2 regions of the Citricoccus sp. GCM10030269 genome follow, and region 1 is predicted to be linked to the other one. Evidence: predicted binding sites of a transcription regulator. Region 1 holds the regulator's gene; the other holds the start of a gene.
The links. Region 1 encodes HrcA, which represses chaperone genes, less so after heat shock. Its sites were predicted from a motif close to TTNGCACTCGNNNNNNNCGAGTGCNAA; they were not measured.
Positions count from the first base shown of each region.

Region 1 (13,196 bases):
AAGCCGAGACGGGTGAGGAACATCTTCATCTGCTCCCCCGTGGTGTTCTGGGCCTCGTCCAGAATGATGAAGGCGTCATTGAGCGTGCGTCCGCGCATATAGGCCAGCGGCGCCACCTCGATGGTGCCATCGGCCATCAGTCGCGGAATCGACTCCGGCTCCACCATGTCGTGCAGCGCGTCGTACAACGGGCGCAGATACGGGTCGATCTTTTCGCTGAGGGTGCCCGGGAGATAGCCGAGGCGTTCCCCGGCCTCCACGGCGGGCCGGGTCAGGATGATCCGGTTCACCTCTTTGGCCTGCAGCGCCTGCACGGCCTTCGCCATGGCCAGGTAGGTCTTGCCCGTGCCGGCCGGCCCCAGACCGAAGGTGATGGTGTTCTGGTCGATGCTCTCCACATAGGCCTGCTGGTTGACCGTCTTGGGCCGGATCTTGCGGCCGCGGCTGGAGAGGAAGGAGGCGGACAGCAACCCGGAGGATCGGGCGCCGGAGCCACCGCGAACCAGCGTGGTGACCTGCTCGATGACTTCGGGCGTGATCGAGGTGCCGCGACGGGCGAGCCCGTGCAGGTCCTCGATGACCTGCTGAGCCTGCCCCACGTCTGCCGCAGGGCCGGAGACATCCAGCTCCTCACCGCGCACGGCGACGGTCAGTGCCGGATACAGCCCTTCCAGGACGCGCAACAACAGGTCCTGCGTGCCGAAGGTGCGCACCATGTCCTCGGCTGAGGCGAACGAAATGGTGATCTGCTCGTGGGCGGGTTCGGTGGGAAGGCTCAAGGGTGGTGGCTCAGCTCCTGTGCTGGGATGTGATGTCTGAGTCCAGTCTACGACCGCGTGCCGAACCGGCCCAGCAGTTGCTGGATGACCGCCACCGCCGCCGGCCCCGCCGTCGACGAGCGCAGCACATGCGGTCCGAGCACACAGGGCACTCCCCCGGCCTGGACCAGCGCGTCGATCTCGGCCGGACTGATGCCGCCCTCGGGGCCGACCACCAGGACGATGCGCTCGATCTGCCGCGCGTGCTCAGCCTCCCTCAGAGCCGTTTCCAGTGAGGTCTCGGCGTCTTCATGCAGCACCAGCACCACGGTGCCGGAGGCGGCGACGTCGGCCACCCCGGTGCCGGAGAACACCGACCGGGTGTGCGGAATCCGCGCCCGGCGCGACTGTTTGGCGGCGGCCACCAGGGCGGCGTCCCACTTGGCGATCGCTTTGGCCGCCTTCTCCGCCTTCCACCGCACGATGGACCGTTCGGCCTGCCAGGGATGGACGGCGTCGATGCCGAGCTCGGTCGCCGTCTGGATCGCCAGCACATCCCGGTCGCCCTTGGCCAGGGCCTGGACCAGGACCAGTTCGGGCGAGGGCACCGGCTCGTCCACGACGCTCTCGGCCGTCACCTCCAGCCGGTCCGGAGCGGCGGAGAGCACCGACCCGGACACCCTCCGGCCGGTCCCGTCCGCCACGTCGACCCGCTCGCCCGGTCCCAGGCGCATCACCTGGGCAGCGTGGCGGGCCTCGGAACCGGTCAGCACGACGACGGCGCCGGCCGTCACGTGCTGCAGGTCGCCCTCGGCGGCGTAGAAGACGGGATCGCTCACAGGTTCTTGAGGTTGTCCCGCAGCTTCGAGAACAGGCCCCGCTGCTCAGTGGTGCCGTGCACGCGGTCTTCACCGCGCACCGTGGCGAGCTGTTCCAGCAATTGCCTCTGCTCGTCGTCGAGCCGGGTGGGGGTCTCGACCCGGAGCGTGACTTTGAGGTCACCGCGTCCGTTGCTCCGCAGCCGGCCGACACCCAGACCTTTGAGCGTCTGCACCTCGCCGGACTGGGTACCGGCCTTGACCGGGACCTCCTGCTCGCCGTCGAAGGTGTCCAGCGTGAGGGTGGTGCCGAGGGCCGCCGCTGTCATCGGGACGCTCATGGTGGCCAGCAGATGATCACCGTCCCGTACGAAGACGTCGTGCTGGCGCACCTCGATCTCGACGTACAGGTCCGCGTGGGGACCGCCGCCCGGGCCGGCCTCACCGCGGCCGGCGAGCTGGATGCGGGTGCCGGTGGCGACGCCGGCCGGGATCTTGATGGTCAGCGAGGTGCGCTCACGGATCCGGCCCTGGCCCGAGCACTCGCGGCAGGGATCCGGAATGACCGTTCCGAAGCCCTGGCAGGCCGAGCAGGTTTCGGCGGCCATGACGGTGCCGAGGATGGAGCGCACGGGACGCCGGACGGCACCCTGGCCGTTGCAGATAGTGCAGGTCTCCGGCTGGGTCCCGGGCTGGCAGCAGGAGCCGTCACACGTGGGGCACACCACGGCAGTGTCCACCTCGAGCGTCTTCTCGGTACCGAAGACGGCGTCCCGGAGATCGATGCTGGCGGTGATGAGGGCGTCCTGGCCGCGGCGAGCCCGTCCGGTCGGACCGCCACCCATGCCACCGGATCCACCGGCGCCGAAGAACGTCTCGAAGATGTCCTGGAAACCGCCGAAGTCGGCGCCGCCGAAGCCGCCGCCCATGCCACCGGTGCCGTTCTCGTGGCCCGTGGCGTCGTAATTGCGCCGCTTCTCGGGGTCCGAGAGGACCTCGTAGGCCCGGGTGACGCTCTTGAACTGATCGGCGGCGTCCGGCGCGGGGTTCACGTCGGGGTGGAACTTGCGGGCCAACTTGCGGTAGGCGCGCTTGATCTCCTCGGCGGAGGCGTCCCGGCCCACGCCGAGTACCTCGTAATGGTCAGCCACGGTCTGCGGTGTTCCTTCCGGATGGGGATGGTGGTGAAGCTCGTTCTGGACGGTCGGGCCGTCCCGCCGCTATTGCGACAAGATCCTGGACAGATAACGGGCGATGGCACGCACGGCGGTCATGGTGCCGGGATAGTCCATGCGCGTCGGCCCCACGATTCCGAGTTTGGCGCCGGAACCGGGCCCGTATCCGGCGGCGATCACCGAGGTCTCGGACAGGGAACCGGTGTTCTCGGAGCCGATGCGCACACTGAGGCCCCGCACATCCTGCTCCATCTCGGTCAACAGACGCAACAACACGACCTGTTCCTCAAGCGCTTCGAGGATGGGGCCGATCGAGAAGGGGAAGTCGCCGGTGGACCGGGCCAGGTTGGCCGTACCGGCCATGATGATTCTGTCTTCTCGACGGGCGGCCAGCAAATGGTCCAGTTGTCCCGCGAAGGCTTCGGCCAGTGCTCGGTCCTCCGGCGGCACCGCATCCAGGGCCAGCCGGAGACCGTCCGCCGCCTGCGCCGGCGTCAGACCGTCCAGGTGACGCAGGAACAATTGCTTCAACGCGGTCAGGGGGGCTTCCGTGGACTCGCCCGGGTCGAGGTCCAGACCGAAGGCCCGCTGGTCGACCTGACCGGTGGAGAAGATCACCACCACAAGCGCCCGGTTCGGCGCCAGGGAGACGAACTCGATATGCCGGATGGTCGAGGAGTCCACGTGTGGGAATTGCAGGACGGCGACCTGATTGGTCAACTGCGCCAGCAGCCGCACGGTGTTGGACATCATCTCGTCGAAATCACCGGTCGATTCCAACAGCGTCTGCACGGCACGCTTCTCGGCCGCGGACAGCGGCTTGACCTCGGAAATCTGGTCCACGAAGACGCGGTAACCCTTATCCGTGGGGATGCGCCCAGAGGAGGTGTGGGGCGCGACGATGAGGCCCTCTTCTTCGAGAGCGGCCATGTCATTGCGCACGGTGGCCGACGAGACGCCCAGCTGATGGCGATCCACCAGGGCCTTGGAGCCGACGGGCTCACGCAAGGCGACGTAGTCGTCCACGATGGCCTGGAGGACCTGCATGCGGCGCGGATGTTCGCTCATCTCACCCTTCCCATCCTCATTTCGGCTTAGCACTCGACACTGTCAAGTGCCAAGTCTAGTACGCGCGTCCAATCCGCCCCAGTGCAGCCCAGTGCAGCCCAGCGCAGCTCAGCGCGAGCCGGTCCACCGAATCGCCCGTGCTCGTTGCTAGCGTCGGCTCTCGTGGATTGGAACAGCTGGGGCCCGGGCACCCTCGACGGCGGTTTCCGCCCTGCCGCCCGCACCGTCACCGAGGTCCCCGCCGACCCGGGGACCGTCCTGGAGGACACCGAGACCGGATTCACCGGCGCCGTGCTCCGGGTCGAGAAGTCCGGCGGCGTTCACCTGGTGGTCCTCGAGGGTCACAACGGCCGGGCCAGGTCATTCCCGCTGGGCTATGGGTTTCTCGTGGACGGCGCCCCGGTGAAAGTCGTGGCCCCCAGCCCCGCCTCGACGCCCGGCGACGGCGGCTCGCGTCCGGCCCGGACGGCGTCGGGCTCTGTGCGCGTGGAGAACGCGCGGGCCCGCACCGCTCGCGCCTCCCGCATCTGGGTCGAGGGCGTCCATGACGCCGAGTTGATCGAGAAGGTCTGGGGTGAGGACCTACGGCTGGAGGGCATCGTGGTCGAGCCGTTGCACGGCGTGGACGACCTGGCCGGCGCGATCACCGACTTCTCCCCCGGCCCACGGCGCCGGCTCGGGATTCTGGTGGACCACCTCGTCAGCGGTTCCAAGGAGGAGCGCATCGCCCGCGAGGCCCTGAAGGTGCCCGGGGCCAGGGGCGACGTGCTGATCGTCGGCCACCCCTACGTGGACGTCTGGCAGGTCATCAAGCCGGCGGTGCTGGGCATCGAGGCTTGGCCCGTGGTTCCCAAAGGTCAGGATTGGAAGACCGGGATCCTCAAGGGACTGGGGTGGCCGCATCGCACCAAGGAGGACGTCGGGCTGGGCTGGAAGAGGATTCTTTCCTACGTCAGGACCTACGCCGATCTGGAACCGGCACTGCTGGGCCGGGTCGAGGAAGTCATCGACTTCCTCACGGCCACCAGCGACTGAGGTGCGCCGTTCACCTCGCCCCCGGCGGTAGAGTGTCGATCAACAGCATCTGAGCAGTACAGCATGAGCAGTACAGCATGAGCAGCGATCCGGAAAGGCCATGGACGTGTCCCAGCAGCATCCCGGCGGACCACACCGCCAGCGTCCGTCCGCTGCCTCCCAGCGTGACCAGCACTTGCAGGGCTCACCGGCCCAAGCCGAACCGCTGACCCCCGCTGAGGACCGCCAATGGGCCACACTGGCGCATTTCGGGGGCGTCCTGGCATGCATCCCCTCGCTGATCATCTACCTGGTCTTCCGTCATCGCGGCCCCTTCACGGCTCAGGAGGCCAAAGAGGCCCTGAACTTCACGCTGCCGCCGACCGTGCTGGCCATCGTGGCCAATCTCCTCGCGCTGATTCCGATCATCGGCGGCATCTTCGGCATCGTCGCCATGCTCATCTGGCTGTTCATGACCGTCTCCGGCGTGGCTGCCGGCATCCAGTGCAACAAGGGCCGCCCGTACCGGTACCCGATCAACCTGCGCCTGATTCAGTAGTTCGCTCAGAACCGCCTGCTCAGAAGCCCGCCAACCGCCGCACAATGGCGTCGTCGAGCAGCCGGCCCTGCAGCGTCGGCACCACTCTGCCGGTCACGGCGGCGCGACCGTCCAGCAGTCCCTCCGCGATCATCGCGGCGATCTCGCGCTTGGCGTGCGCACCGCCGTCGGGCGCCGATTCCTCCAGGGCGGAGATCTCCAGCCCCTCGGCGAGCCGGACACCCAGCATGACGCGTTCGAGGAACCGCGCCTCGGCGTCGGGCTCCTCTCGCCCCACGGACGGTGACACGCCCGTGGCCAGCCGCTGCGCGTAAGCGGCGGGGTGCTTGGCGTTCCAGAACCGCACCCCGGCCAGGTGGGAGTGCGCCCCGGGGCCGGCACCCCACCAGTCCTGGTCCCGCCAATAGGCCATGTTGTGCCGGGCCCGATGTGCTCCGGTGCCCTCGGGGTCACGCGCCCAATTCGAGATCTCGTACCAGCGGTATCCGGCCTCGGACAGCAGCCGCTCCGCCAGCAGGTACTTGTCGGCCTGATCATCCGGGTCGACGTCGGCCACGGACCCACGTTTGACGGCCGCACCGAACTTCGTGCCGTCCTCCACGATGAGCGAGTACGCCGAGATGTGGTCCGGCTCCAGGGCCACGGCCGCCTCAACGGTGCTCTGCCAGTCCGCCAGCGACTCCCCCGGCGTGCCGTAGATCAGATCCAGAGAGACCTCCAGTCCGGCCTCGCGGGCCCACCCGACGGCGGCGGGCACGTTCTCCTGGCGGTGTGTGCGCTCCAGCGTGGCCAGCACGTGGGGCACCGCCGACTGCATGCCGAAGGAGACGCGGGTGAACCCGCCGTGTGCGAGTTCCCGCAGCGAGTCGGCCGTCACCGAGTCCGGGTTCGCCTCGGTGGTGATCTCCGCGCCGGGCGTGACACCGAACAGCTCCCGGGCCCGGTCGAGGATGCTCACCAGGTCCGACGCGGGCAGCAACGTGGGGGTGCCGCCGCCGAAGAATACGGTCTCCAGAGTGCGCGGAGGCACATCCGAGGCGGTCAGGGCCTGGGCCGCGAACTCGAGCTCTCCGGAGACGGTGTCCGCGTAAGAGCTTCGGGACGCCCCGGGACCCAGGTCTTCGGCGCTATAGGTGTTGAAGTCGCAATAACCGCAGCGCACGGTGCAGAACGGCACGTGCACGTACAGGCTGAAGGTTCGGGGGCGGCCGGCCTCGGCCGCGGCGCGAACCCGGTGGGCGACGTCGTCGGGGAAGCGGCCGTCGTCGGGCGCGGGATCACCGAGAGGAAGAGTGGAAGGCACTGCTGGAACAGCCGCGCTATTTCTTGGCGCCGGACTCGGAGCCGGCCCCGTCCGAGGAGAGCGCGGCGATGAAGGCCTCTTGCGGGACCTCGACCCGGCCGACCATCTTCATGCGCTTCTTGCCCTCCTTCTGCTTCTCCAAGAGCTTGCGCTTCCGGGAGATGTCACCGCCGTAGCATTTCGAGAGCACGTCCTTGCGGATGGCCCGGATGTTCTCACGGGCGATGATGCGCGAACCGATGGCCGCCTGGATCGGCACCTCGTACTGCTGCCGCGGAATCAGTTCCTTGAGCTTGCTGGTCATCTTGACGCCGTAGGCGTAGGCCGTGTCCTTGTGGGTGATGGCACTGAACGCGTCCACCTGCTCGCCCTGCAGCAGGATGTCGACCTTGACCAGGTCGGCGGACTGGTCCCCGTCGGCCTTCCACTCCAGGGAGGCGTAGCCCTTGGTGCGGGACTTGAGCAGATCGAAGAAGTCGAAGACGATCTCGGCCAGGGGAATCCAGTAGCGGATCTCCACCCGCTCCTCGGAGAGGTAGTCCATGCCCTTCATCTGTCCGCGTTTGCCCTGGCACAGTTCCATGACCGCACCGATGAACTCGCTGGGCACGATCACGGTGGCCGAGGCCATCGGCTCGCGCACCTCCCGGATCTTGCCCTCCGGGAACTCGGAGGGATTCGTCACCGTGACCACCGACTGGTCCTCCCGCGTGACCTCGTAGACCACGTTGGGCGCCGTGGAGATCAGATCCAGGTTGAACTCCCGCTCAAGCCGTTCGCGGATGATCTCCAGGTGCAGCAGGCCGAGGAAGCCCACGCGGAATCCGAAGCCGAGGGCCACGGAGGTCTCCGGCTCGTAGGTCAGGGCGGCGTCATTGAGCTTGAGCTTGTCGAGGGCGTCACGCAGGACGGGATAGTCGGAGCCGTCGATGGGGTACAGGCCGGAGAAGACCATCGGCTTGGGATCGGCATAGCCGCCGATGCGTTCCGCAGCCGGCTGCGCGGCCCCGGTCACGGTGTCACCGACCTTCGACTGGCGCACGTCCTTCACGCCGGTGATGAGGTACCCGACCTCGCCGACGGCCAGGCCCTTGGACGGGATGGGCTCGGGCGACGAGACCCCGATCTCGAGCAGTTCGTGAGTGGCCCCGGTGGACATCATGGTGATCTTCTCGCGCGGAGACAGTTTGCCGTCCACCACGCGGACATAGGTCACCACGCCGCGATAGGTGTCATAGACGGAGTCGAAGATCATCGCTCGGGCCGGGCCCTGCGCGTCGCCCTCTGGTGGCGGGACCGCCTTGACCACCTGATCCAGCAGCTCTTCGACCCCCACCCCGGTCTTGCCGGAGACCCGCAGTACATCCTGCGGATCGCAACCGATCAACCCGGCGATCTCCGCGGCGTACTTGTCCGGTTCGGCCGAGGGTAGGTCGATCTTGTTCAGCACCGGGATGATCGCCAGTTCGTGCTCCATGGCCAGATACAGATTGGCCAGGGTCTGCGCCTCGATGCCCTGGGCCGCATCGACCAGCAGGATGGCGCCCTCACAGGCGGCCAGTGAGCGGGAGACCTCGTAAGTGAAGTCGACGTGCCCCGGAGTGTCGATCATGTTCAGGGCGTAGGTGGCGGACGTCCCGGTCTCGTCCTCGACCGCCCAGGGCATCCGAACGGCCTGGGACTTGATGGTGATGCCGCGCTCGCGCTCGATGTCCATCCGGTCCAAGTACTGGGCCTTCATATCCCGAGGCTGGACGACGCCGGTCGACTGCAGCATGCGGTCTGCCAGCGTCGACTTGCCGTGGTCGATGTGCGCGATGATGCAGAAATTCCGGATCACCGACGGATCGGTGGCGGCGGGCACCGGGGCATGGCTCGCCTTGGGCGACACGGGCATCTTCCTTCAACTCGGCAGTACTCGGGGCTGATCGTCCATTCTTCCACGTTTCCTGGGCAGCGGCGGTGTCCGGCGGCCCGTGATAAGCTGTATAGCTGTGTGTCCGCGCAGGTCGACGGGCACTCCCGGAACGGCTCAACCAGGTATCCCCACGCCGCTCAGTCGCCGGAACCGGGATTATCCCTCACCGACCACGTCAGAAGACAACAGAAAGACCGTTCCTTGGCAAACATCAAGTCCCAGAAGAAGCGCATCCTGACCAACGAGAAGGCGCGTCTGCGTAACGTCGCCGTGAAGTCCGAACTGCGTACCGCTATCCGCGCTGTGGACAAGGCCATCGCCGCCGGCGATCAGGCCGCAGCTTCGTCCGCCGTCGCCCTGGCCAGCAAGAAGCTGGACAAGGCGGCCAGCAAGGGCGTCATCCACAAGAACCAGGCTGCTAACCGCAAGTCCGGTATCGCCAAGCGCCTTCAGAGCGTCAACGCCTGATCTGCGGCTGAACGCCGCACCTCGCGGGTGATCAGCGAAGCCCCCGTCCCTTCACGGACGGGGGCTTCGGTGTGTCTGGAGAAGATGTCTGGTGACGGTCACCGGCGAGCAGCGAGGGCGATGCGGGTGACGGCCTTCTCGACGGCATAGTCGGCGTCCTTGGCCTGTCCCTTGGCCTCGGCGTCGGCCTGAGCCACCCACTCGATGGCGGCGGCGATGGTCGCCGGGTTCCAGAACCGCACCGTCTCCGACACCCTCCGTGCCTGCCACGGGGCCATACCGAGCACTCCGGCCAGTTGTCCCTGACCGATGCGGGCGTCCACGATGCGGGCGATCTGGCGGGTCTTCAGGGCCAGGGCACCGGTGATGGCCGGAGCGGAGACCCCCGTGGCCAGAGCGTGCCGGAGCAGGGCCGTCGCCGGTCCGGCCCGTCCTTCGATGGCGGCATCGGCGACCTTGAACGCCGTCGCCTCTACGCGGCCGCCGTAGTAGCGGTCCACCATCTCGGTGGTCACGGTTCCCTCAGTGTCCTCGGCGAGCTGTTGGCAAGCCGCGGCCAGATCGGCCAGCGAACCTCCGGCCGCGTCCAGCAGCGAACGGACTGCTTCCGGGTCGATGGAGCGGCCTCGGGACCGGAACTCCCCGACGACGAAGTCGGTCTTGTCCGCCTCGGAGGAAATGGGCTGACACTCGACCAGGACACCGGCCTCCGTGACGGCGTCCAGCAACTTCTTGCCGCGATTGCCGCCGGTGTGACGCAAGATCAGCGTGACGTCGTCGGCGGGGGCACGAACGTAGTCCAGGCAGTCGACGAGGAAGGCCTCGGTCATCTCCTGCAGCCCGTCGATCTGCAGGATCTTGGCCTCTCCGAACAGCGACGGGCTGGCGAGCATGGACAGTTGGCCGGCCTCGTACTCTCCGGCCTCCAGGCGGTGCACCTCCAGCCCCGGATCCTGTTCGCGCAGGACGGTCCGCACCCGATCGGTGACACGGGTGGCGATGAAGTCCTCGGGCCCTTTGAGGAGCATGAGCCGGGCCGGCTTGACGGTGCGCCAGTCCGCCCCGGAACGCGTGGGACGGCGGGAACGACTCGAGGCGGGCATGCGTCTCATCCTACCGGCGGGATCCGGCCATCGTCGGCACCAGCTCTCCCTTCCGCAGCGACAGCACCGTGGTCCCGTGTAGGTCCGTGCGCACCACTGGACCGTGGCGTTCGAGTTCGCCGATGATCGCCGGATGCGGGTGTCCGTACGTATTGTCCTCCCCGACGCCGACCACGGACAGCGCCGGATCCACGGCTCGGATCACGTCGGCGCCACCGTTGCTGGCCCCGTGATGAGCGACCTTGAGAACATCCACGGAGTCCGGGTAGACCCCCTGCTGAAGCAGAGACCGGGCGGCGTCCTCCTCCAGATCGCCGGTGAGCAGTACCGAGTACTCGCCCTGCGGGGTGTGCACGGTGGCCAGCATCTGCATCGAGGCGTCGTTCTCCGAGGCCGCGGAGTGGTCGGCATCCAGCACGGTCCAGTTCACCCACCAGCCCGGCGCCGGCCGGTCGCGCTCTTGTTTCCCACCTACCTGCTGCCCACCCACCCGGCCAGTCTCCCCCGATGCCGGCTGCCGGGCTCCGTTCAGCGCCGGAACCCTGGTCTCGGTCCCCTCGGAGGCGGTCGAGTACAGGATGTCGGCCGGCCGGCAGCAGTCGACGACCGCCGCGGCGCCCCCGGTGTGGTCTGCATGCAGGTGGGACAGCACCAAGAGATCGACTCGATCCACGCCGAGTCGATCCAGGCACGCCCTCGCGTCGGCCGGCTCCGGCCCGGTGTCCACCACCATTGCCGACCGATCACCGGTGCGCAGCGCCACCATGTCCCCCTGTCCGACGTCGCAGGCGGCCAACGACCAGTCCTCCGGCACCGGACCGGCCGGCGGAGCGAGGACCACGCCGAGCTGGCTGCCCGCAGCGGCACAGATGACCGTCCACGCGACGGTGACGCTCCAGCGCAAGCGGGGATTCGACGTCGTGCGTCCGGTGTTGGACTGCCCGAGCCGACGGACCCGGGCCGGCCGCGTGCGTTCCCACCGCAGCACGAGCCACAGCAGGGCCACGGCTGCCGTCAGATGCAGAAAGACGAGCACCACCCCGGTGGTCCCCTCCGGCCACGGTTGGACTGCTCCGGGCCAGCGTGAGACCACCGTGGCGATCCAGCCGATCCCCGCGGCGGGCCAGCCGATCACCCAGAACACCACGGCCGCGAGTCCGGGGAACGGAACAGCCACCACCGCCGCGGCCGTTCCGGGAACGGTGACGAACGGGACCAGCGGCGCCGCCAACAGGTTGGCCGGGACCGAGTAAGCACTCAGATCCCCGGTCATGCCCACGAGGATCGGCTGGCAGGCGATCTGGGCGCACACCGTGACCGCCAGAGCCGCCCCGATGGTTCCGGCCACGGGTCCGGGCATCCAGTGCCGTAACGCAGCGGTCAACCATTGCTCCACGGGCCGAGCCGCCAGGACGATGCCGCACGTGGCGGCCACGGAGAGTTGAAATGCCGGTTCGGTGACCAGGGCCGGTTCCCAACACAGGAGCACACACACGGCGAGGAACAGCAGCGGCACGGCATGACGGCCCCGGCCGAAGAAGACGGCCCAGGCTCCCAGTGCACCCATCACAGCGGCGCGGATGACCGACGGTTCTGCGCCCACCACGATCACGAAGATCACCAGCACTCCGAGAACGGTCGCCAAGACCACGGGGCGTCGAATCCGGAACGACCGCAGGGTCATGGTGACGGCCCCCGCGATGAGGGTGCAGTTCGCTCCGCTGACGGCGCTGAGATGGCTCAGTCCGGACGTCTTCATCGCCTCGTCCAGGTTCGGTTCCTGGGCAGAGCGGTCTCCCAGGACCAACCCCGGCAGCAGTTGTGGGGCGTCGCCCACCGAGCCGGTGGCCGCCTCGCGAACCGCCGTGCGGACCAGGTCCCGGCCCGTGGATCCGCTCGACCCGGCGGTACCGTCAGTGGAGCTCGGGCAGGAGCCGGTATCCGGAGCGGTCTTCGCCCGGGCGAACACCGAATCGTTCTGCGCCTCGAGCGTCGCGACGAAGCAGAGGGGCGTACCGGCATCCAGATCGCTCCAATGGCGGCCGCCGGACACGATCACGCTCGCACCGCCGGGGACCGACCCCAGGGGGTGACCGAACCGCTCCACGGTCACCGGCAGATGCCAGCTCGGCCCGAAGGCTCCGGCAGACCGCGTCGATGAGCCGGTCGTTTCCCCCGACAGCCGCACCGGTTGATCCGTGGCCACGGCGTCCTCCCAGCCGGAACTGTTCACGGGAGCCCGGTGTCCCACCGCCTGGACGCCGGCCACCGCCGCGATCCACAGGGCACAAGCCGAGAGGGCCATCACCATGGACGGCCATTCCGTTCGGTTCCAGCGCACCAAGAGCGCGGTGCAGACGACGGCGGCGCCGGCCAACACCCACGGGAGCAGGACCGCCATCGCATACGGAAGCGCCTGAACCGCCAGGCATGTCGCCACGGTCGCGAGGGCCGCGGGCAGGAGCCGGAGGTCGACCGCCCCGGAGACTCTGCCCTCGGCCCGCACGGTCACCAGGCGACCAGTCCATCCAGCTGTTCCATCATGGCCGGGCCGATCCCGGACACGGCGTCCAGATCCTCCATCGAGCCGAACGGTCCGACCTGTTCGCGGTGATCCACAATGCGGCCGGCCAGCGCCGGACCGATGCCGGGAAGCTCCTCCAGTGCGGTCACGTCGGCGGTGTTGAGATTGACAGTGGCCGCGCCGTCAGCCCCCGCCTTCCCGGCTCCCGCCACCCCAGGCGCCGGTGTCGCGGCTGGAGCCTCCGGGATGTCCGGCCCGGGCACCATGATCTGGCTGCCGTCGGTGGCCGGCGCCGCCAGATTCAGCCGGTCCAACTGAGCCTCACCGGTCGCGCCGCCGACGGACTGCAGGGCGTCCGCCACCCGAGACCCCTCCGGCAACTCAACCAGGCCGGGCTCGCGCACTTCACCGGCCACATGCACGGTGACGGAGCCGCTACCGGCCGGGTCCGCCGTCGGGCTCACCGAGCGCGGTGCCGGTTCGGAGGA
Region 1 is NZ_JBHTCV010000005.1:205,722-218,917, reverse strand. It holds gene ACFQQD_RS08130 (PhoH family protein) at 1-779, opposite strand, end outside; gene ACFQQD_RS08125 (16S rRNA (uracil(1498)-N(3))-methyltransferase) at 827-1,597, opposite strand; gene dnaJ (molecular chaperone DnaJ) at 1,594-2,727, opposite strand; gene hrcA (heat-inducible transcriptional repressor HrcA) at 2,797-3,819, opposite strand; gene ACFQQD_RS08110 (DUF3097 family protein) at 3,982-4,854, shown strand; gene ACFQQD_RS08105 (DUF4870 domain-containing protein) at 4,955-5,392, shown strand; gene hemW (radical SAM family heme chaperone HemW) at 5,412-6,695, opposite strand; gene lepA (translation elongation factor 4) at 6,712-8,586, opposite strand; gene rpsT (30S ribosomal protein S20) at 8,815-9,081, shown strand; gene holA (DNA polymerase III subunit delta) at 9,180-10,184, opposite strand; gene ACFQQD_RS08080 (ComEC/Rec2 family competence protein) at 10,195-12,696, opposite strand; gene ACFQQD_RS08075 (helix-hairpin-helix domain-containing protein) at 12,693-13,196, opposite strand, start outside.

Region 2 (8,413 bases), 1.1 Mb from region 1:
GCGGCGACTACGGCCGCTACCTCTCCGCCATTCGTGAGGAGTTCGCCCACGTGCCGGACCCGGACTTCGCGGCCGGCCGCGCCGCCGTCGTGCAGTCCTTGCTGGACTCCCGCCCGCTGTACCGCACCCGCACCGGGGCCCGATTCTGGGAGAAGGCGGCCCGGAGAAATCTCTCCGCCGAGCTCCACCCCACCTCCCGCCACTGGACCCCTTAACCCCCTCACTTTGCGGGCAGAACGAACCGGTTCGTTCTGCCCGCAAAGTGGGATGGGTAGAGAGGGTGCGGGTTAAACGCCGGAAGGCCCGGTCCTCTCGGGACCGGGCCTTCCGTGGTGTAGCGGGTGATCAGATGATCACATCATGCCGCCCATGCCACCCATACCGCCCATGCCACCCATGTCGTCGCCGCCGGGTGCAGCCGATGCCGGCTCCGGCTTGTCGGCCACGACGGCCTCGGTGGTCAGGAACAGGCCGGCGATCGAGGCGGCGTTCTGCAGAGCAGAGCGGGTCACCTTGACCGGGTCGTTGACGCCGGCAGCCAGCAGGTCCTCGTACTCACCGGTGGCGGCGTTGAGGCCGTGCCCGGCCGGCAGGCCCTTGACCTTGGCAGCCACGACACCCGGCTCCAGGCCGGCGTTGAAGGCGATCTGCTTCATCGGGGCCTCGACTGCGACCTTGACGATGTTCGCGCCGGTGGCCTCGTCACCCTCCAAGGAGAGCTTCGGGAACGCCCGAGCGCCGGCCTGGGTCAGGGACACGCCACCGCCGGCGACGATGCCCTCTTCCACGGCAGCCTTGGCGTTGCGGACGGCGTCCTCAATGCGGTGCTTGCGCTCCTTGAGCTCGACCTCGGTAGCGGCACCGGCCTTGATGACGGCCACGCCGCCGGCCAGCTTGGCCAGGCGCTCCTGCAGCTTCTCGCGGTCGTAGTCGGAGTCGGTGTTCTCCATCTCGGCGCGGATCTGCTTGACGCGTCCGGCAATCTCCTCGGCGTCACCGGCGCCTTCGACGATGGTGGTCTCGTCCTTGGTGATGACGACCTTGCGGGCGGTGCCCAGGGTCTCCAGTCCGGCGTTCTCGAGGGTGAGGCCGACCTCTTCGGAGATGACCTGGCCACCGGTGAGGATGGCGATGTCGGCCAGCATGGCCTTGCGGCGGTCGCCGAAGCCGGGTGCCTTGACGGCGACGGACTTGAAGGTGCCGCGGATCTTGTTGACGACCAGCGTGGCCAGAGCCTCGCCCTCGACGTCCTCGGCGATGATCAGCAACGACTTGCCGGACTGCATGATCTTCTCCAGCAGAGCGACCATGTCCTTCACGTTGGAGATCTTGGAGTTGACGATGAGGATGTAGGGATCCTCCAGCACAGTCTCCTGGCGCTCTGCGTCGGTGACGAAGTAGCCCGAGATGTAGCCCTTGTCGAAGCGCATGCCCTCGGTCAGCTCAAGCTCCAGGCCGAAGGTCTGGGACTCCTCGACGGTGACGACGCCTTCCTTGCCGACCTTGTCCAGCGCCTCGGCGATGAGGGAGCCGATCTGGGTGTCAGCGGCGGAGATGGAGGCGGTGGCGGCGATCTGCTCCTTGGTCTCGATCTCCTTGGCGGAGCCGACGAGCTCTTCGATCACGGCGGCCACGGCCTTGTCGATGCCGCGCTTCAGGGACAGCGGATCGGCGCCGGCGGCCACGTTCCGCAGGCCTTCCTTGACGAGGGCCTGAGCCAGCACGGTAGCGGTGGTGGTGCCGTCACCGGCAACGTCGTCGGTCTTCTTGGCGACCTCCTTGACGAGCTCGGCACCGATCTTCTCGTACGGGTCGTCGAGTTCGATCTCCTTGGCGATGGAGACGCCGTCATTGGTGATCGTGGGGGCGCCCCACTTCTTCTCCAGCACCACGTTGCGGCCGCGCGGGCCGAGCGTGACCTTGACCGCGTCGGCCAGGGTGTTCAGACCCCGTTCCAGGCCGCGGCGAGCCTCTTCGTCGAATGCAATGGTCTTGGCCATGTGTGCACTGTCCTTTCTGGACCTTGGCGTTGCTTGGCAGTACTCAACTGACCTGTGCAGTGCCCGCGACGGACGGCCCACAACCGGACCTCACCACGTTCAGGTCTGCCCCGCGATCACGACCACCCGCATGCCTGCGGGCTTGGCAGTCGGAACCTCGGAGTGCTAGTCCATATTTAGCACTCGCCACCTGAGAGTGCAAACATCGCTTCGGCCCGACGCGGGCTCTCTCAGCCGGCGTAATCCGCGTTGAGAACCACCGCGATCCCCGGAACGCGGGGCTCGTAGATCAGCGGCAGGCCGAGGTCGCTCGCCACCGCCTGAGCGGTGGTTTCGTTCACGGAGTAGTAGACGCCCGACGACGGCACGGAAAACCCCTGCCAGTTCCCGGTTCCGGCGACCGTGTACCCGGACGAGGACAGCGTTCCGGAGACCTGACCGGCGAGGCCGTTGATGGAGGACGCGTTGTAGACCTCAACCGGAGCCGAGGTGTCTCCGGTATCAGGAGTTGCCGATTCCGCTGGTGCCTCGGAGGCCGAAGGGCTCTCTGATGATTCCGGCTCCTCGGTCTGCTCTTCGTCCGAGCCGGCTGTCTCGGAGGGCTCGCTCGGTTCGGACGGGGCAGAGGACTCCGGCGATTCGACCGCTCCGGACAGCGCGGTGGAGGATTCGGCCGCCCTTGCCGGGCTGGAGTCCGGGCTCTCCGACGCCGAGGCACCGGCGGGCGCGCCGGACGTGGGGGCTCCCGCGGGTAACAAGGACGGCAGGACGAGGAAGCAGAAGGCGCCGACGATCAGGGCCAAGGCGGCGGCCACGGAAATCGAGAGCAACCCTGAGGAGGCGGACACCACGACGGCGTTGGCGCGGTGGGTTCCCTTGCGGTCGCGGTATTCGGGCACGTCGTCGAACTGATCGCGCGGATACTGAGTCATCGGCCACCATCACGAGATCTTCGGCAACGTGCCGCGCCGCCTCAGGGCGTCGCGGCACGGCCATGGACACGGCCCGGCAGGTACTGCGGTGCTCAGGCCTCTTGCCGCCGCGCACTGCGTGCACGGTGGCGTGTGGTCCGTAGTCTACGCAATCTCTTGACCAGCATCGGCTTATAGGCCAATGCCTCTTGGCGGTCGAGCAGGCCGTTGAGCACTTGGTAGTACGTGGTCGCCGAGAAGGAGAAGCGGTCCCGGATCGCCTGGTCCTTCGCCCCGCCGAACTTCCACCACTGGTCCTCGAAATCGAGGATGGTCCGTTCGCGCTCGGACAACTCGGATGACGCAGACAATTCGGACAGCTCAGACGACCCCGACTGTTCCGTCACAGAGGTCTCCGAATGATCCGCCTCGGCGGAGTGTGCTGCAGTCATGAGGTGGTCCTTCCGACGTCCTGTTCCGGCACGGCCCAGACGGGCCTGAAGCGGAGTACTCCACAGTCTAACGGGCCAAACTACATGCATGTTATTCCGCCGGCGGGTAGTCTGCCAGCGATGGAATTGATCAGCCCCCTCGACCCCGGTTGGGACCGCGCCCTGGCCCCACAGCGCGAGACGCTGGCCGCCGTCGGGACCGAGATCCGGCAACGACGCGCGGGCGGCGAGCAGATCCTGCCGGCCCCTGAGAATATTCTCCGGGCTTTCCGGCAGAGCTTCGACGAGGTCAAAGTCCTCATCCTCGGCCAAGATCCCTATCCGACCCCGGGCCATCCGATCGGCATGAGCTTCGCGGTCGACCGGCACGTCACGCCGCTGCCCCGGTCCCTGGCGAACATCTATCAGGAACTGGAGTCCGATCTGGGCATTCCGCCGGCGCCTCATGGTGATCTGACGGCGTGGGCCGATCAGGGCGTGCTAATGCTCAATCGGGTCCTGACCGTGACGGCTGGGCAACCAGCCAGCCACCGTCGCCTGGGCTGGGAAGCCATCACCGAGACGGCTGTGGCGGCGCTGGCGGCGCGGGGCACACCACTCGTCGCCATCCTGTGGGGCGCGGACGCACGGAGGATGGCTCCGGTGCTGCGCGGACCGGCCTCCGTCGGCATCGTCGAGTCACCGCACCCGTCTCCCCTCTCGGCTCACCGTGGCTTCTTCGGTTCGAGGCCGTTCAGCCGGACCAACGAGTTGCTGGTTCAAGCGGGCGCCGAACCGATCGACTGGCGAGTGGATCGAGGCGCCTGAGTCAACCACCGGACCCAGCAGCACCCATCGGCGCGCAGCAGCGCCTGGTGCCGGGCACCGCGGCAAGGTTGCGCTAGCGGCGACCAATCCGTCGTCGTTCGTTGGCTTGGAAGGCCTTGGTCAGCGGGCGGGCGATGGTGTCGCCCAGCACGACGCCGGCGGCGATTGCCATGATCACCGTCGCAGCGTTGAACAACCCGATCATGCCTTCTTCCATGGCCCCTGAGTCCATCGCGATCTTGTACATGGAGCGGAAAATGGTCAGACCGGGCAGGAGGAACAGGATGCCCGGGACGGCGACCACCAGCTGAGGAGCGCCCATCCGCAAAGCCACGTAACGGCCCAGCGCACCGATGGCCGCAGCCGCGATGGCCGGCGACAGTCGGGCGCCGGTGCCCACATACTCGGCCGCCACATAGACGACGTAGCCGAAGAGGGACACCACGGCGGTCGGCAACAGCAGTCGCCATTCGGACTGCTCGAAGATTGAATCCCAGATCGCGGCGGCGAACACCAGGATGCCCATCACCCACACCGGGTAACTGAAGCTTGGTTCGACCGCCAGATCCAGTTCGGGCACACCGACCAGAGAGGCGAACACGACGGCGGCCACGATCCCGGCGATCAGGGCAGCGAAGACCAGGAACGCCGAGACGAAACGCCCTGCCGCAGTCACGGGGAAGCCGTTGATGGCGTCCTGCACGGCGGAGACGAACCGGCCGGAGGGAAGCAACAGCATGATCCCGCCGGCAATGACGAGTGAGGGCGTGAGATCCACGTCCAGCGTGTACAGCACCAGGGTGATGAGCGTGGCCAGAAAGCCACCGACCATGATCGAGAAGAACTCGGGAATCCGAGCCCGGCCCAACTGGTCCACCACGGTGATCAACAGGCACGTGGAAAGCAGGGACACCCCGGCGCCCACCAGTCCGCCTCCGATGAACAACACGAAAGTGGCGGCGAACAGGCCGGCGGCCAGCGTGGACATCCACCGTGGGAAGGGCTTGGGCCGGTGCCGGATGTCCGCCAGCGTCTGCTGGGCCTCGTCGCGATCCATGTCACCGGCGGCCACGGCGGCGACCAACCGGTGCAGGTGTGCCAGCCCGGCATAGTTCTGAGACCAGGACCGGACCACCCGGTGAAGGGAGTACGGCATCTTGGCGCTGGGCGCGTAGTTCAGGGTGATCGACTGGTTGGTGATGTCGACCTCGGTCTCGTGGATGCCGAAGGCCTGGGTCACCACGATGATCGAGGTCTCGACCTCCAGAGCGCCGGCACCGAAGCGGAACATCGTCTCCCCCAGCTTCAGCGCGAAGTCCAGGGTGGTGCGGGCGTCGGCGTCGGCATTGTCCCGTGCCCGCAGGAAGGGGTTGACGTACGGGCTGTGCGCGAGCCGCTCCACGATGGACAGCGACTGCGTGGGCAGTGGCTCCGAGTGCATGATCCGCCGGAAGGCCGAACCACCCGGGAACCGCATGCGGCCCTTGGATGGTTTCTTGGGCTTTTTGTCGGGCGCAGCCGTCGGGGTCTCCCCCGTGGTCGGCTCGGAGGGCGCCAGAACAGATTGAGGCACGGGGTCCGACGTCGCAGGTTCCGTCAGGGACGACTCGGCAACTCCTCCGGTCGCCTCGTCCTCGCCTGCGGCGAGGGTCGGATGGCCTCGTTCCCGGCCGGTGTCCTGGCGCAGACTCTCTCCCGCCGGGGAGGAGGACAGTGAGGCAGTCTCTGTGCTGGATACCCTGATCCCGCCGGTGACCACCGCCTGGCCACCCGTCTGGCCGGCCGCTTCGGCAGCCGGCCCCAGGGCGAAATCGATGGCGGAGGTGGGAGCGGCGACCTCCTCGCCGGAATCTGAGTCGACGCCCTCGCCGGAGTCCGGGGTGCCGCCGTCGGCGTGCTGAGTGCCGTCTTTGAGGCCCTGCGGGCCGCCGTCGTCCGGGTTCTGGGCACCACCGTTGACGTCCGAGGGCCGATCGGCGGATTCCTCTTCGGAGCGCCGGGAGGGCTTGATGACGGGGATCTGGGCCAGGTCGGTCGGCGGCTCCTGAGCGTGCCGAAATCCAGACCGGGTCCCGGGGTTTTCCTCCACCGCCGCTCCCTTCAGGGCAGAACCGAAACACTCCCACCATGGTGTGCCACAGATACTTTACTGGCCCGCGATGAGGCTTCCGTACCAACTGTAGGTGCCAGTCCTCACGGCCTACGATCGGGTGGCCCCAGCCGCTCCTCGGACCATCGGAACCTCAACCGCCAGCGGGCAAAAGTCTCAGGGTTGATGGGCCATTCCCGCCGGCAGCCCCTGACAAAAGGTGTTCTGACGCAAACATGCCCCGCACTCTGGCGGGGCATGTTGGGAACTTCTCAACGTGGGTGGATCTTACTGGACTCGAACCAGCGACCTCTCGCGTGTGAAGCGAACGCTCTAACCAACTGAGCTAAAGATCCAGCGCTGCGCCAGCGATCCTACAAGGGGCTGACAGCTGTGAAAGCCTACCAGAACAGACGGTCAACGGGAAAACTGCCCACTGTGCCGAACGGCTCTAGGATGACGGGCATGCACATCACTATCCGGCCGACTCGAGCGTGCCCTGACGGAGACGGCGTGCAGTGGGTTCGCTGAGTTCTGAGCCGGCCTTCCGGACCGGTCTCTCGGTGGCGATCGCGACAGGACTGTACGGAATTTCCTTCGGGGCGCTGGCCGTGGCCGCCGGTCTGAGTACGTGGCAGACGATCGTGCTGAGCGCCTTCATGTTCACCGGCGGATCCCAGTTCGCGTTCATCGGTGTGCTCGCCGGTGGTGGCGCCGGCGCAGCCGCCACGGGAGCCGCCAGTCTGTTGGGCCTGCGCAACGGTGTCTACGGGATGCAACTGAACGCCATGCTGCGTCCCCGGACGGCCTTGAAACCCTTGGCGGCTCAGGTGACCATCGACGAGTCCGCGGCCACGGCCATGGCCCAACCGGACGCCCGCGGTCGCCGGGTCGGTTTCTGGACGGCCGGCGTCGGGGTGTGGGTGTTGTGGACGGCGTTCACGGTGGTGGGCGCCGTGACCGGAGACCTCCTCGGAGACCCGAAGACGTGGGGGCTGGACGGTGCGGCCGCCGCCGCCATGCTGGGCCTGCTGTGGCCGCGGCTGAAGTCCGCAGACGCGTGGGCTCTGGCCGTCGTCGCCGCGCTGATCACCACGCTGACCCTGCCGCTGCTGCCGTCTGGTATCCCCATTCTGGTCGCGGCGGCGGTCGCCGGGCTGTGGGGTTGGTTCCGGCCACGAAGAGTGTCTCCCAGGCACGAGGCACGCACGGCGCAGGACAAGGAGGATCGGTCATGACCATGTGGGGATGGGTGCTGTTGGCCAGTGCCGTCGCGTTCGCCACCAAGATGCTCGGCTACCTGGTCCCGGCGCGCTGGCTGGAGGATCCCAGGATGCTGCAGACGGCCAATGCCGTGACGATCGGGCTGCTGGCCGCGCTGGTGGTGATGAACTCGGTGGGTGACGGGCAGGGACTCCTGCCGGATGCGCGGCTCGGGGCCCTGGTGGCGGCGGCGGTGGCCTTGCTGTTGAGGGCGCCATTCCTCGTGGTGGTGCTCGTCGGGGCCGGGACGGCGGCCGGGTTGCGGCTGCTGGGGTTGCCCTAGGCACGACGTCGGCGCGGAGTCTTCCTGCCGCCGAGACCTCAGTGCCTGGTCGTCAACCCGGATGGAGCCGTGACGACGGCTTCGCGGCTCGCGGGCCAGCGCCGGGACACCTGATATCCCAAGCCCATGAGGGCCAGCGTGGCCGCACAGGCCGCCAGCCAGTAGACCGGATCCGGCAGTTCCTGGAAGAACGGGCGGTACTTGAGGTAGAAGTAGTTGCCATCCGTGAGCCGGTTGACACCCAGGATCGCCACGAAGTAGACGAGGAACCAGCGGTAGGACCGCCATAGTCCCGCCCGCGTGGGCCGCCAGCCCTCGGCGATGCCCGCGTAGATCGGGACCAGGATCGTCACGGCATGACTGATGAGGAAACTCCACCCCATGAGATGGTCCATGGGCTGGATCCGTTGCGGATACAGGAACGTGGCATAGGCATAGAGCCCGAAGTAGAACCCGACCTCCAGCACGGCGTGTTTGCCGGTGATGAGGTAGGCGATGAGGATCAGCGTGGTGACACGAGAGATATGCAGAGGCATCGAATCGCCCCAGTCCCAGCCGGCCACGAAGGCCTGATAGGAGTACAGGCCCACCTGTTGCAGGATGGCCAG
Region 2 is NZ_JBHTCV010000005.1:1,292,273-1,300,685, forward strand. It holds gene ACFQQD_RS12995 (DUF4031 domain-containing protein) at 1-215, shown strand, start outside; gene groL (chaperonin GroEL) at 354-2,000, opposite strand; gene ACFQQD_RS13005 (LytR C-terminal domain-containing protein) at 2,231-2,932, opposite strand; gene ACFQQD_RS13010 (DUF3263 domain-containing protein) at 3,025-3,363, opposite strand; gene ACFQQD_RS13015 (uracil-DNA glycosylase) at 3,484-4,170, shown strand; gene ACFQQD_RS13020 (threonine/serine exporter family protein) at 4,244-6,259, opposite strand; tRNA gene ACFQQD_RS13025 (tRNA-Val) at 6,542-6,615, opposite strand; gene ACFQQD_RS13030 (AzlC family ABC transporter permease) at 6,823-7,497, shown strand; gene ACFQQD_RS13035 (AzlD domain-containing protein) at 7,494-7,805, shown strand; gene ACFQQD_RS13040 (TIGR02206 family membrane protein) at 7,844-8,413, opposite strand, start outside.
Region 2: the regulator HrcA is predicted to act here: its motif matches at 2,177-2,203, upstream of groL (chaperonin GroEL).